DNA from 3 places in the Peribacillus sp. V2I11 genome. Region 2 is predicted to be linked to each of the others. Evidence: riboswitches for the same ligand, from Rfam matches in the RefSeq annotation. Region 2 holds a riboswitch; each other region holds the start of a gene.
What was found. A riboswitch is a leader RNA that binds a small molecule or an ion and turns the genes downstream of it on or off. The one in region 2 is predicted to bind S-adenosylmethionine.

Region 1 (3,282 bases), 5.0 Mb from region 2:
ATGGGAATATTGAATTCTAATAGATCAAAGGTAATATTGACCGATTGAAACCATCGGGATATCATGGGAAATAGATTGGTCAAACGGTCTTATCTTTAAAAAAGAAGGTTGATATTTTGAAAAAAGGGCAGCAAACCAAAGAACGAATCATAAATGTAGCCCGGACTCTTTTTGCCACTAAAGGTTTTGACATGACAAGAACGAATGAAATTGCCTCAGCATGCAATGTTTCCGAAGCTACTATTTACAAATACTTTGACAGCAAAAAAGATTTGCTATTGGCTACGATTACCCCTAATGAAAAAGAGGAATATGAAGATGGGACAAGCCATCTCTCTACGGAAGATCTAGTGGAGAATCATGTTTGCACCATGATAAAAAAAATTCTTGAAAATAAAGAACAGTTTTCGATATTATTTAGGGAAACACAATTCGATCAAGATATTTCAAAGCAATATGTAGATCAGATTTTCAAGCCAAATGCCAAGCATATTGAAATACAGAAGAGAATAGATAGCGGAGAGATACAATATATCTCTGATATTGTCCTATTTAATGTAGGGATCATTTCTTTCACATTGGCATTATCTACACATTATGAGATCCATCAACAAAAAAAGGAACCATATTTTACTTCTGAACGAATTAAGAGCATTGCTCAACTTTTAGTATATGGTATTCATGGTAAACAAAATCATACATAATGAAACGGTCATATTGAAGGGCATGAGCATCAAGCCGCAAATATGACCGTTTTATTTTCATTCAGAGTCTATGAAGTCAACTGGTGAATTTATTAAACCCGAGTGTAAGATTTGACTTATATTTTTCAGACTATTACGATAAATGCATATTGCACGAAATGCTTTACGAAGATTTTATCTGGAAATCATGTAACATTGGAGGGGTATTAAATGAGCGATATCGTAATTTTATCAGGAAGTCCTGCTATTCCATCAAGAACGGACATTTCACTAAAACATATTCAATCATTAGTCGAAAACGAAGGATTTACCACAGCTTATTTCTCAATTACGGATTTCTCAGCAGATGATTTATTCCAAGGGAAATACAATAGCGAAGATATCTTAAAGCTTTCAGAGAGAATTAAAGCAGCTAGAGGAATCATTATTGGTTCACCGGTTTATAAGGCTTCTTATACAGGTGTATTGAAAGCCTTGATTGATTTGCTGCCAGAAGGTGCTTTTAAGGGTAAGCCAGTGCTGCCAATCATGATAGGTGGAAGTAACAGGCATCTATTGGCGATTGACTATGCGCTTAAACCATTAATTTCAATATTAAAAGGCGAGCCGATGCAGGGCATTTATTTTGTTGATAAGGAAATAGATAAACAGAATTCAGAAAACCCGATTAATGATTTGCATTTAATTGATCGCGTCCAGAGTCAAGTTCAAGAATTTGTAGAAGCGATACAGTTAAGAAATTAATGACTTCAAGTATTCCCTTCTACAAAAGGACTGGAATTCGAGAAATTATTTTTTCAAGTAATGACAGGCGTCAATAATAGGCTTATTTATGAAAATAGACTTAATTTTTTGGAGACCTTATCTTAAAAGAAGAGTCTATTTTCGTATTTATATGAACATAAAATCATAATTTGAATAGTGTGTATAAAAGTAACAGTTCATCCATAATATTAAACCAAGTTATTTTATAAGAAAACTCCATTGACAAGGATTAAATATATGTTAATATTTAAAATAATAAAACTTATCCAGAGCGACGGAGGGAATTGGCCCTTTGAAGTCCAGCAACCTGCATGATGGATGCAAGGTGCTACCTCCAACAAAATGTTGATCATTTTGGAAGATAAGGTAAAGATATTTACCTTGGGATCTTTCCATCATGGAAAGATTTTTGTTTTTTTGAAGAATTATAGGTAAACCATAACAATGTAAGGTTGTATGGAATTATATAAATCTAAGAAATTCATTTAATCAGCGTTGAAAATAAAATATTCGCGGATTTTCTTAAAGGAGGAACTGGTTTGGATAAAGAGAATCAGCTTGAAGAAATATTTGAACGACTTCAAGAAATGCTTAATTCAATGAAATATGGATCCATTACACTTATTGTCCAGGATGGTAAAATCATTCAAATGGAAAGAAATGAAAAATTAAGAATTAAATAAGGTATCTGCTGACTAGAAAAACTAGAGGCGGGTTTAACTGATATAAGGAGAGTATTGGTTAGATTCGTCTCTTTTTCCTAGAATCATAAAAACTGAGGAAGATTACAACGGGTATCGATCAACAGTTACTCTAACCTGATACAGCAAGTTTTTAGAGGGGGCTACAAAGTTGGCTGCATTAATAAACTATGACAATTTCAACACAGGGGATTTACCTGTATTTCCTGAAGACAGTGAGACAAAAGGTGCTTTGGAAGTTCTGCAATGGGCGAATGACCATTATGGAAACAAACTGATTTATGCTTGTAGTTTTGGTATTGAAGGCATCGTGCTTACGGATTTATTGGCGAAGGTCAATCCTTCGGCAAAAATAGTTTTCCTTGATACAGATGTTCATTTTGAGGAAACTTACCAATTGATCGAGCAAGTGAAAAAGCGATATCCAAAGCTTTCGATCGAAATGAAGAAACCTGCCTTGACGCTTGAGGAACAAGCAGCGGAGTATGGGGATGAATTATGGCTTAGTGATTCCAATAAGTGCTGTAACATCCGTAAAATCATTCCGCTTACCGATGTGCTTTCAACGGCAACAGCCTGGCTTTCGGGACTGCGGAGGGAGCAATCTGAAACAAGGGCTCTGACCGAGTATATCAATAAGGATAATAAGTTCAAGTCAGTTAAAATATGTCCACTTATACAATGGACGTGGAAAGATGTTTGGCGCTACGCCCACAAAAACGGACTTCCATATAATATCCTGCATGATAATGGATATCCGAGCATTGGATGTAAAACGTGTACGGCACCTGCCTTCAATGCAGATGATTTACGCTCAGGCCGTTGGCAAGGAGCTCAAAAAACGGAATGCGGATTGCATTTATCTTAAATAAATAGAAACCATAGGGGGAAATTAGCATGACAATCAGTTTACCGCACGGAGGAACATTAATCGATCTTTGGGAACCAAAATATGATTTTAGTAAAATAACAAAGTCCATCGAAATCGATGAAATTGCTTTAAGTGATCTTGAATTGATAGGCACTGGTGCCTACAGTCCGATTAAAGGATTCTTTACAAAAAGTGACTATGAGACAGTGGTCAAGGATATGAGGCTTAGCAGTGGGCATGT
Region 2 (3,282 bases):
CTCCATGCGGCCTCTCCATTAGAGGATTAACCATGACTCTGCCAAAGTTCAATACTGATACTTGTGGTTTTTTGGTTTATAATAACAACCATCTAGCCTTTTGAGGGGGGATTATATGAATGAATATAAAGTAACGGTCAGGAATGGCAGTACCTTGATTTTGTCGGAAATCATTAAAGCTGAAGATGAAAGAGAAGTCCTTGGCACTCTTTTGATTTCCAGCGAATTATTTAATCAACCATTTACCGACATCAGGATTTTAGAACGCTGATTTGTGCCTGCCCGTTCCATTTGTTACACTGTAATAAATCTTAATACGGTAGGCGATATTATGTGTGGACGTTTCACCCTTTTCACTGACATTGAAGAAATAAAAGAACGGTTTGATATTCAAGGATCATTTGATGGGGAATACCAATTCAACTACAATATTGCTCCCTCCCAACCCGTGCTCTCCGTCATTAATGACGGGGCAAGGAATCGACTTGGATATCTTAGGTGGGGACTCATTCCTTTCTGGGAAAAAGACGAAAAAGTGGGCTATAAAATGATCAATGCCAGAGCGGAAACCATTGCAGAGAAAGCAAGCTTCAAGAATGCGTATAAGAAGAAGAGATGCTTGATAATCGCTGACTCTTTTTATGAATGGAAGAAGACACCAGAGAGAAAAATACCGATGCGAATAAAACTGAAGAATCATGCTCCATTTGGAATGGCCGGTCTCTGGGAATCCTGGAAATCTCCTGATGGCATCAGCATCTATTCATGCTCCGTTATAACAACCGTTCCTAATGAGCTAATGACCAGCATTCATGATCGTATGCCTGTCATCCTTAAACCAGAAGATGAAAAAGATTGGTTGAATCCATCCATTAATGATCCTGCATATCTGCAACAATATTTAAAGTCATTCGATTCGGAACAGATGGAAGCATTTGAGGTATCGACTGATGTGAACTCGACTAAAAATAATTCACCTAACCTAATACAAGAAATTTGTTGAGAGGTCATTAGACCTCTTTTTATATTAATTCCGCTCCAAAATGGATATATTTTGTGTTTTATCCAAATATAACAAGAGTTTCATTATTGAAATAAACTGATTAACTGCACATGTCAAGATCTCTTTATAATCCTTAATAGTGCATGTGAAACATTTTAAAACTAAACCTTGCGAAAATAGACAAAATGCTGTACTCTTATATTTGCTTTTCAATACGACTTTCGATGTCACTTTCACAAACTCAGATGGTTTCGGCAAGTTTCCAGCCTGGTACTTTTCTGGTAGACATCGTAATATTTGATAAATTATATAATTTAGATCTTCTTATCAAGAGAGACGGAGGGACTGGCCCGAAGATGTCTCGGCAGCAGACTTAATAGGAGTGCTGTGCCAAATCCAGCAGGCTGATTTTCGCCTGAAAGATAAGGAGGGTGTTTTTTATAAATTAAAAGACCTCTTCTTGTTGTTTAATAGAAGGGGTCTTTTTTATGCCGACAGTTTTTAGCTATAGCTCCATGACTGGATAATCAAGTTCAAATTGGTAATTTGCGAAAACTGTTAACAGAATAAGAGCTGTGACACATGTCATGGGAAAAATAAAAAGAGGTGTTCATCATGAGTGCAAACAATAAAGGGAATCCATGGGCATTGATCCCATTTGTCGTATTTTTAATTTTATTTATAGGGTCCGGAATCATCACTAAAGATTTTTATTCATTTCCAGTGATTGTAGCGATTTCAATTGCATCAGCAGCTGCCTTGGCAATGAATCGGAAAGAGACATTCAATCATAAGGTTGATATCTTCTGTAAAGGTGCCGGGGACGCCAATATTATGTTAATGGTTATCATTTTCCTTTTAGCCGGCGCTTTTGCCGAAGTTGCAAATGGCATGGGGGCAGTTGAATCAACGGTGAATCTTGCCTTAGCTGTTTTTCCGCAAAATCTATTAATGGTAGGGATTTTCATTATTGCTTGTTTTATTTCTTTATCTATGGGGACAAGCATGGGAACGATTGTTGCCCTAGCACCTATCGGGGTTGGAATTAGTGAGCAAACCGATATTTCGCTTGCCTTTTCAATGGCGGCCGTTATTGGCGGTGCGATGTTTGGGGATAACCTATCCTTCATATCAGATACGACAATTGCTGCAGTTCGAACGCAGGGAACGAAAATGAAGGATAAGTTTAAGGTGAATTTTTTCATTGTTTTACCTGCGGCCATCATCACATGTGTCATCCTTGGAATTTTAACGATGGGTGAACAAGCCGACATCTCCCAACATTCTTATAATTGGGTGAAGATTCTTCCATATCTTTGCGTATTGATCACTGCCTTGGCAGGAGTCAATGTGTTCCTGGTCCTTTCCATCGGAATCATATTTGCCGGAATTATCGGCTTGGCGGATGGAAGTTATCAACCGTTAGGTGTCATTCAAAAAATCGGAGAAGGGATGGCGGGAATGTATGAAATCTCTTTCCTTGCCATTTTAATTGCAGGCATGGTAGCTGTAATCAAGCATAATGGCGGGATCGATTATCTTCTCCACCTCGTGACCCGAAACAGCAAAACAAAAAAAGGGGCGGAATTCAGCATTGCCGGGCTTGTTGGTTTGACGAACCTTTCCACGGCAAATAACACGATTTCGATTATCATTGCCGGGCCACTTGCCAAAAATATCGCTGAAAAGTATGGGATCGATCCACGTAAATCGGCGAGCTTGCTTGACGTTTTTGCCTGTTGTATCCAAGGGTTGATTCCATATGGGGCACAACTGCTTGTTGCAGCAGGGGTAGCAAAGATTTCTCCGATCAGCATCTTGCCGTATTCATATTACCCAATACTAATTGGACTTTGTGGAGTCGTTGCCATCTTGATTGGTTATCCGCGGTTTCAGCCAGTAGATGATGAAACGAAGAAACGTACTTCTTAAAATGAGAATAATTATGAAAAAACACCCTGAATCATTGGATACAGGGTGTTTTCTGTATGGGTTAAATACATAAACATAATCAAGTTTTCTCGCACTTATATAGTATGAATGTTTAAAAAGTAATTAAGGCCGTCTTCCATTTATCTGCTTAATTCCGGTCCATATTGATAATGGTTGTGTGTGCGACATTTGTTATGAATAGAGGACAACACCAACTAAACCAGATAGAATAATTACATAGGCTGGGTGCCAGCGTAATTTCATTAGGGCAAATAACGATAATCCAAAAACGAGTAATAAGCTTATCGTATGCCATGAAAAGTTCAGGGCCATCATATGATTGGAAA
Region 3 (3,282 bases), 4.7 Mb from region 2:
CCAGTATTTATTGCTGCAGGTAAAAACGATCCGATTTGCCCGGCACAAGAAACTGATGAACTTAATCAAATTTTACTGCAAGCTGGTGCTAGGGTGGATATTCACTGGGAAAATTACGGTCATCAGTTAACACGTTCAGAAGTCGAGGCAGCAGGTTCATGGTTTCATAAGAACTTTATATAAGAATGAAAGAGGGAATGAAGATGATTTCAGTTAATCCTGAAAGTCTGACTGAACGGGAAAATTATAAGTTTTTGACTGGAAGCATTATACCGAGACCTATAGCCCTGGTTACGACACAATCCGAAACCGGTACAATCAATATAGCGCCGTTCAGCTTTTTCAACATAGTCAGTTCCAATCCTCCGATGATTTCCATTTCTGTTCAACGGAAAGAAGGAGTTTCAAAGGACACAGCCCGAAATGCAATTCAAACAGGTGAATTCGTTGTTCATATCACTGATGAAAATAATGTTGCTGATGCAAATCGAACGGCCAAGGAACTCCCCTCTGACGAAAGCGAATTGGGTCTTACTAATTTCACGACGGCTGTTAGTGATAAGGTATCCGTACCTGGATTGCAAGAAGCGAAGGTACGCTTTGAATGTACATTGGAGCATACGTTACCATTGGCAGGTTCCCTGGATAAACCTGGTTGTGATTTATTGATAGGGAAAATAGTCTGCTATCATATAGAGCAAGATATTTACCATAATGGCCGAATTGACCAGAATGGGCTAAAACCTGTAGCAAGATTAGCGGGTCATACTTATACAAAACTTGGGGAATTATTTGAAATAGAACGTCCTTAAGGGAAAAGAAAAAAATGGCGTCATCTTTTAAGATGTCGTCAATTTTTTAAACCAAATTTATCCCGGTTAACTTTATCTGCAATTTTAATACGGTGAGCGACAGTTCCAAAGACTAGCAATCATTTCAATGCCGGAGGTCATGATTGTTGGAATATAAAAGAAAGTCTTTACAAACGAAACAAAACTTGACAAATTTTTCATAGATTGATAAAGTTATAAAAAAATAATTTCTTATCCAGAGAGGTGGAGGGACTGGCCCTATGAAACCTCAGCAACAGGTCTATAAAGACACTGTGCTAATTCCAGGGGGTGAAACCTTGATAGATAAGACCGTACGTGTTTATTTGTCAGTAACGCACTCTTTTTTAGAGTGCGTTTTCGTTTTTTCTGGATGCAAGATTAAGGAGAGTAAAATGGAGAACAAAAGGAAGCATGATTTTCAAAGGCAAATGCAAGCAAGGCATATAATAATGCTATCGCTTGGCGGGGTGATTGGAACTGGTTTATTCTTAAGTTCGGGTTATACGATTCACCAGGCTGGCCCGTTTGGCACCATCCTTTCGTATCTGATTGGAGCATTAGTGGTTTATCTAGTCATGTTATGTCTAGGTGAACTGGCAGTACATATGCCCGAGACAGGTGCGTTTCATAGCTACGCAGCCAAATATATCGGACCAGGGACAGGGTATACAGTAGCCTGGTTGTACTGGCTAACTTGGACTGTTGCACTAGGTTCGGAATTCACGGCTGCAGGATTGTTGATGCAGAGATGGTTTCCATCAATAAGTGTCTGGATATGGAGTGCTCTATTTGCCATTTTGGTCTTGGCATTAAATGTGTGGACCGTTAAGTTTTTCGCTGAATCCGAATTCTGGTTTGCGTCCATAAAGGTATTTGCTATTGTGATATTTATTATTCTGGGAGCTGCGGCAATGGTAGGTTTTATTCCAATAATTAATTCACAATCAGCTCCGTTATTTTCCAATTTCACAAGTGCAGGTTTATTTCCGAATGGTGCTTTTGCCATTCTAATGACGATGCTCGCGGTGAATTTTGCATTTTCCGGAACTGAATTAATCGGAATTGCAGCTGGAGAAACTGTGAATCCAGAAAAAACGATACCAAAGGCAATCCGTATGACATTATGGAGATTGATTATCTTTTTTGTAGGAACCATCGTTGTTTTATCCGCATTATTGCCTATTTCGGATGCAAGCGTTTTAGAGAGCCCCTTTGTTACAGTTCTGGAACGGATCGGAATGCCATATGCAGCGGATATTATGAACTTTGTTATATTAACTGCCATTTTGTCTGCTGCAAACTCAGGACTATATGCCTCATCCAGGATGCTTTGGTCACTTGCAGATAAGAAAACTATATCACCAATATTTGCAAAATTGACAAAACGGGGTGTTCCGGTAAATGCAGTCATTTTCAGTATGTTGGGCGGTGGTTTAGCCCTTTTCTCGAGTATTATTGCACCGGATACAGTATACATAGTGCTTGTATCCATTTCCGGACTAGCCGTGGTTGTAGTTTGGATGAGTATTAGCGCGTCACAGTTTCTATTTCGCAGACGATTTATAAAAGATGGAAATTCAGTAAATGATTTGGCTTATCATACACCTTTATATCCACTCGTACCTATCGTTTCTTTTATGCTATGTCTTGCCTCTTGCATAGGAATTGCATTCGATCCTACACAACGAATTGCACTATATTGTGGCATACCTTTTATTTTGTTTTGCTATGGAAGTTATTATCTGACACAAACTATAAAGAAAAGAGGAGTAAAACATGAAGAATAAAATCAACCCAATTGACGCAATTTTACGAGATCATTCAGTCATGATTTTGGATGGAGCTTTAGCTACAGAGCTTGAAAGGCATGGGTGTGATTTGGACGATCCCCTGTGGTCTGCTCATGTATTGCTTGAAAATCCAGAAGTGATTTATCAGGTTCACTCTGACTACTTTCGTGCGGGTGCTGACTGTGCTATAACGGCAAGCTACCAAGCAACAGTTGAAGGTTTCGCCCTACGAGGAATACAAGAAAAAGAGGCTTTGGAGCTAATCCGGAAAACGGTTTTACTTGCAAGAAAAGCAAGAGATGAATTTTGGAAGGAAGAATATCAAACGATTAGACCTAAACCATTGGTTGCTGCATCAGTCGGACCTTATGGGGCTTATCTTGCAGATGGTTCAGAGTATGTAGGGAACTATGGTGTTTCAGAAGAAACTTTAGCGGCATTTCATCGCTCACGAATATCAGCTTTGATTGATGCAGGAGCTGATATTTTAGCATTTGAAACGATTCCTTCCCTGCAGGAAGCAAAAGTATTACATTCAATATTGAAAGATTATCCAGAAGTCTATGCTTGGCTATCCTTTTCGTTGAAAAATGAAAAAGCGATAAGTGACGGTACCTTGCTGGAGGAATGTACGAGATTGTTTGGGGACAGTGAGCAAA

Region 1: it holds a riboswitch for S-adenosylmethionine, as region 2 does, so the genes downstream of both, QFZ73_RS24385 (YezD family protein) here and QFZ73_RS00155 (Na+/H+ antiporter NhaC family protein) in region 2, are expected to answer to the same signal.
Region 3: it holds a riboswitch for S-adenosylmethionine, as region 2 does, so the genes downstream of both, mmuP (S-methylmethionine permease) here and QFZ73_RS00155 (Na+/H+ antiporter NhaC family protein) in region 2, are expected to answer to the same signal.

The regions. Positions count from the first base shown of each region.
Region 1 is NZ_JAUSYW010000001.1:4,987,198-4,990,479, forward strand. It holds gene QFZ73_RS24375 (TetR/AcrR family transcriptional regulator) at 117-704, shown strand; gene ssuE (NADPH-dependent FMN reductase) at 915-1,448, shown strand; SAM riboswitch class I at 1,729-1,837, shown strand; gene QFZ73_RS24385 (YezD family protein) at 2,009-2,152, shown strand; gene QFZ73_RS24390 (phosphoadenylyl-sulfate reductase) at 2,334-3,038, shown strand; gene sat (sulfate adenylyltransferase) at 3,068-3,282, shown strand, end outside.
Region 2 is NZ_JAUSYW010000001.1:31,951-35,232, reverse strand. It holds gene QFZ73_RS00165 (hypothetical protein) at 116-271, shown strand; gene QFZ73_RS00160 (SOS response-associated peptidase) at 332-1,003, shown strand; SAM riboswitch class I at 1,325-1,432, shown strand; gene QFZ73_RS00155 (Na+/H+ antiporter NhaC family protein) at 1,619-2,935, shown strand; gene QFZ73_RS00150 (chromate transporter) at 3,128-3,282, opposite strand, start outside.
Region 3 is NZ_JAUSYW010000001.1:4,780,025-4,783,306, forward strand. It holds gene QFZ73_RS23420 (alpha/beta hydrolase) at 1-183, shown strand, start outside; gene QFZ73_RS23425 (flavin reductase family protein) at 204-812, shown strand; SAM riboswitch class I at 1,041-1,143, shown strand; gene mmuP (S-methylmethionine permease) at 1,226-2,620, shown strand; gene mmuM (homocysteine S-methyltransferase) at 2,610-3,282, shown strand, end outside.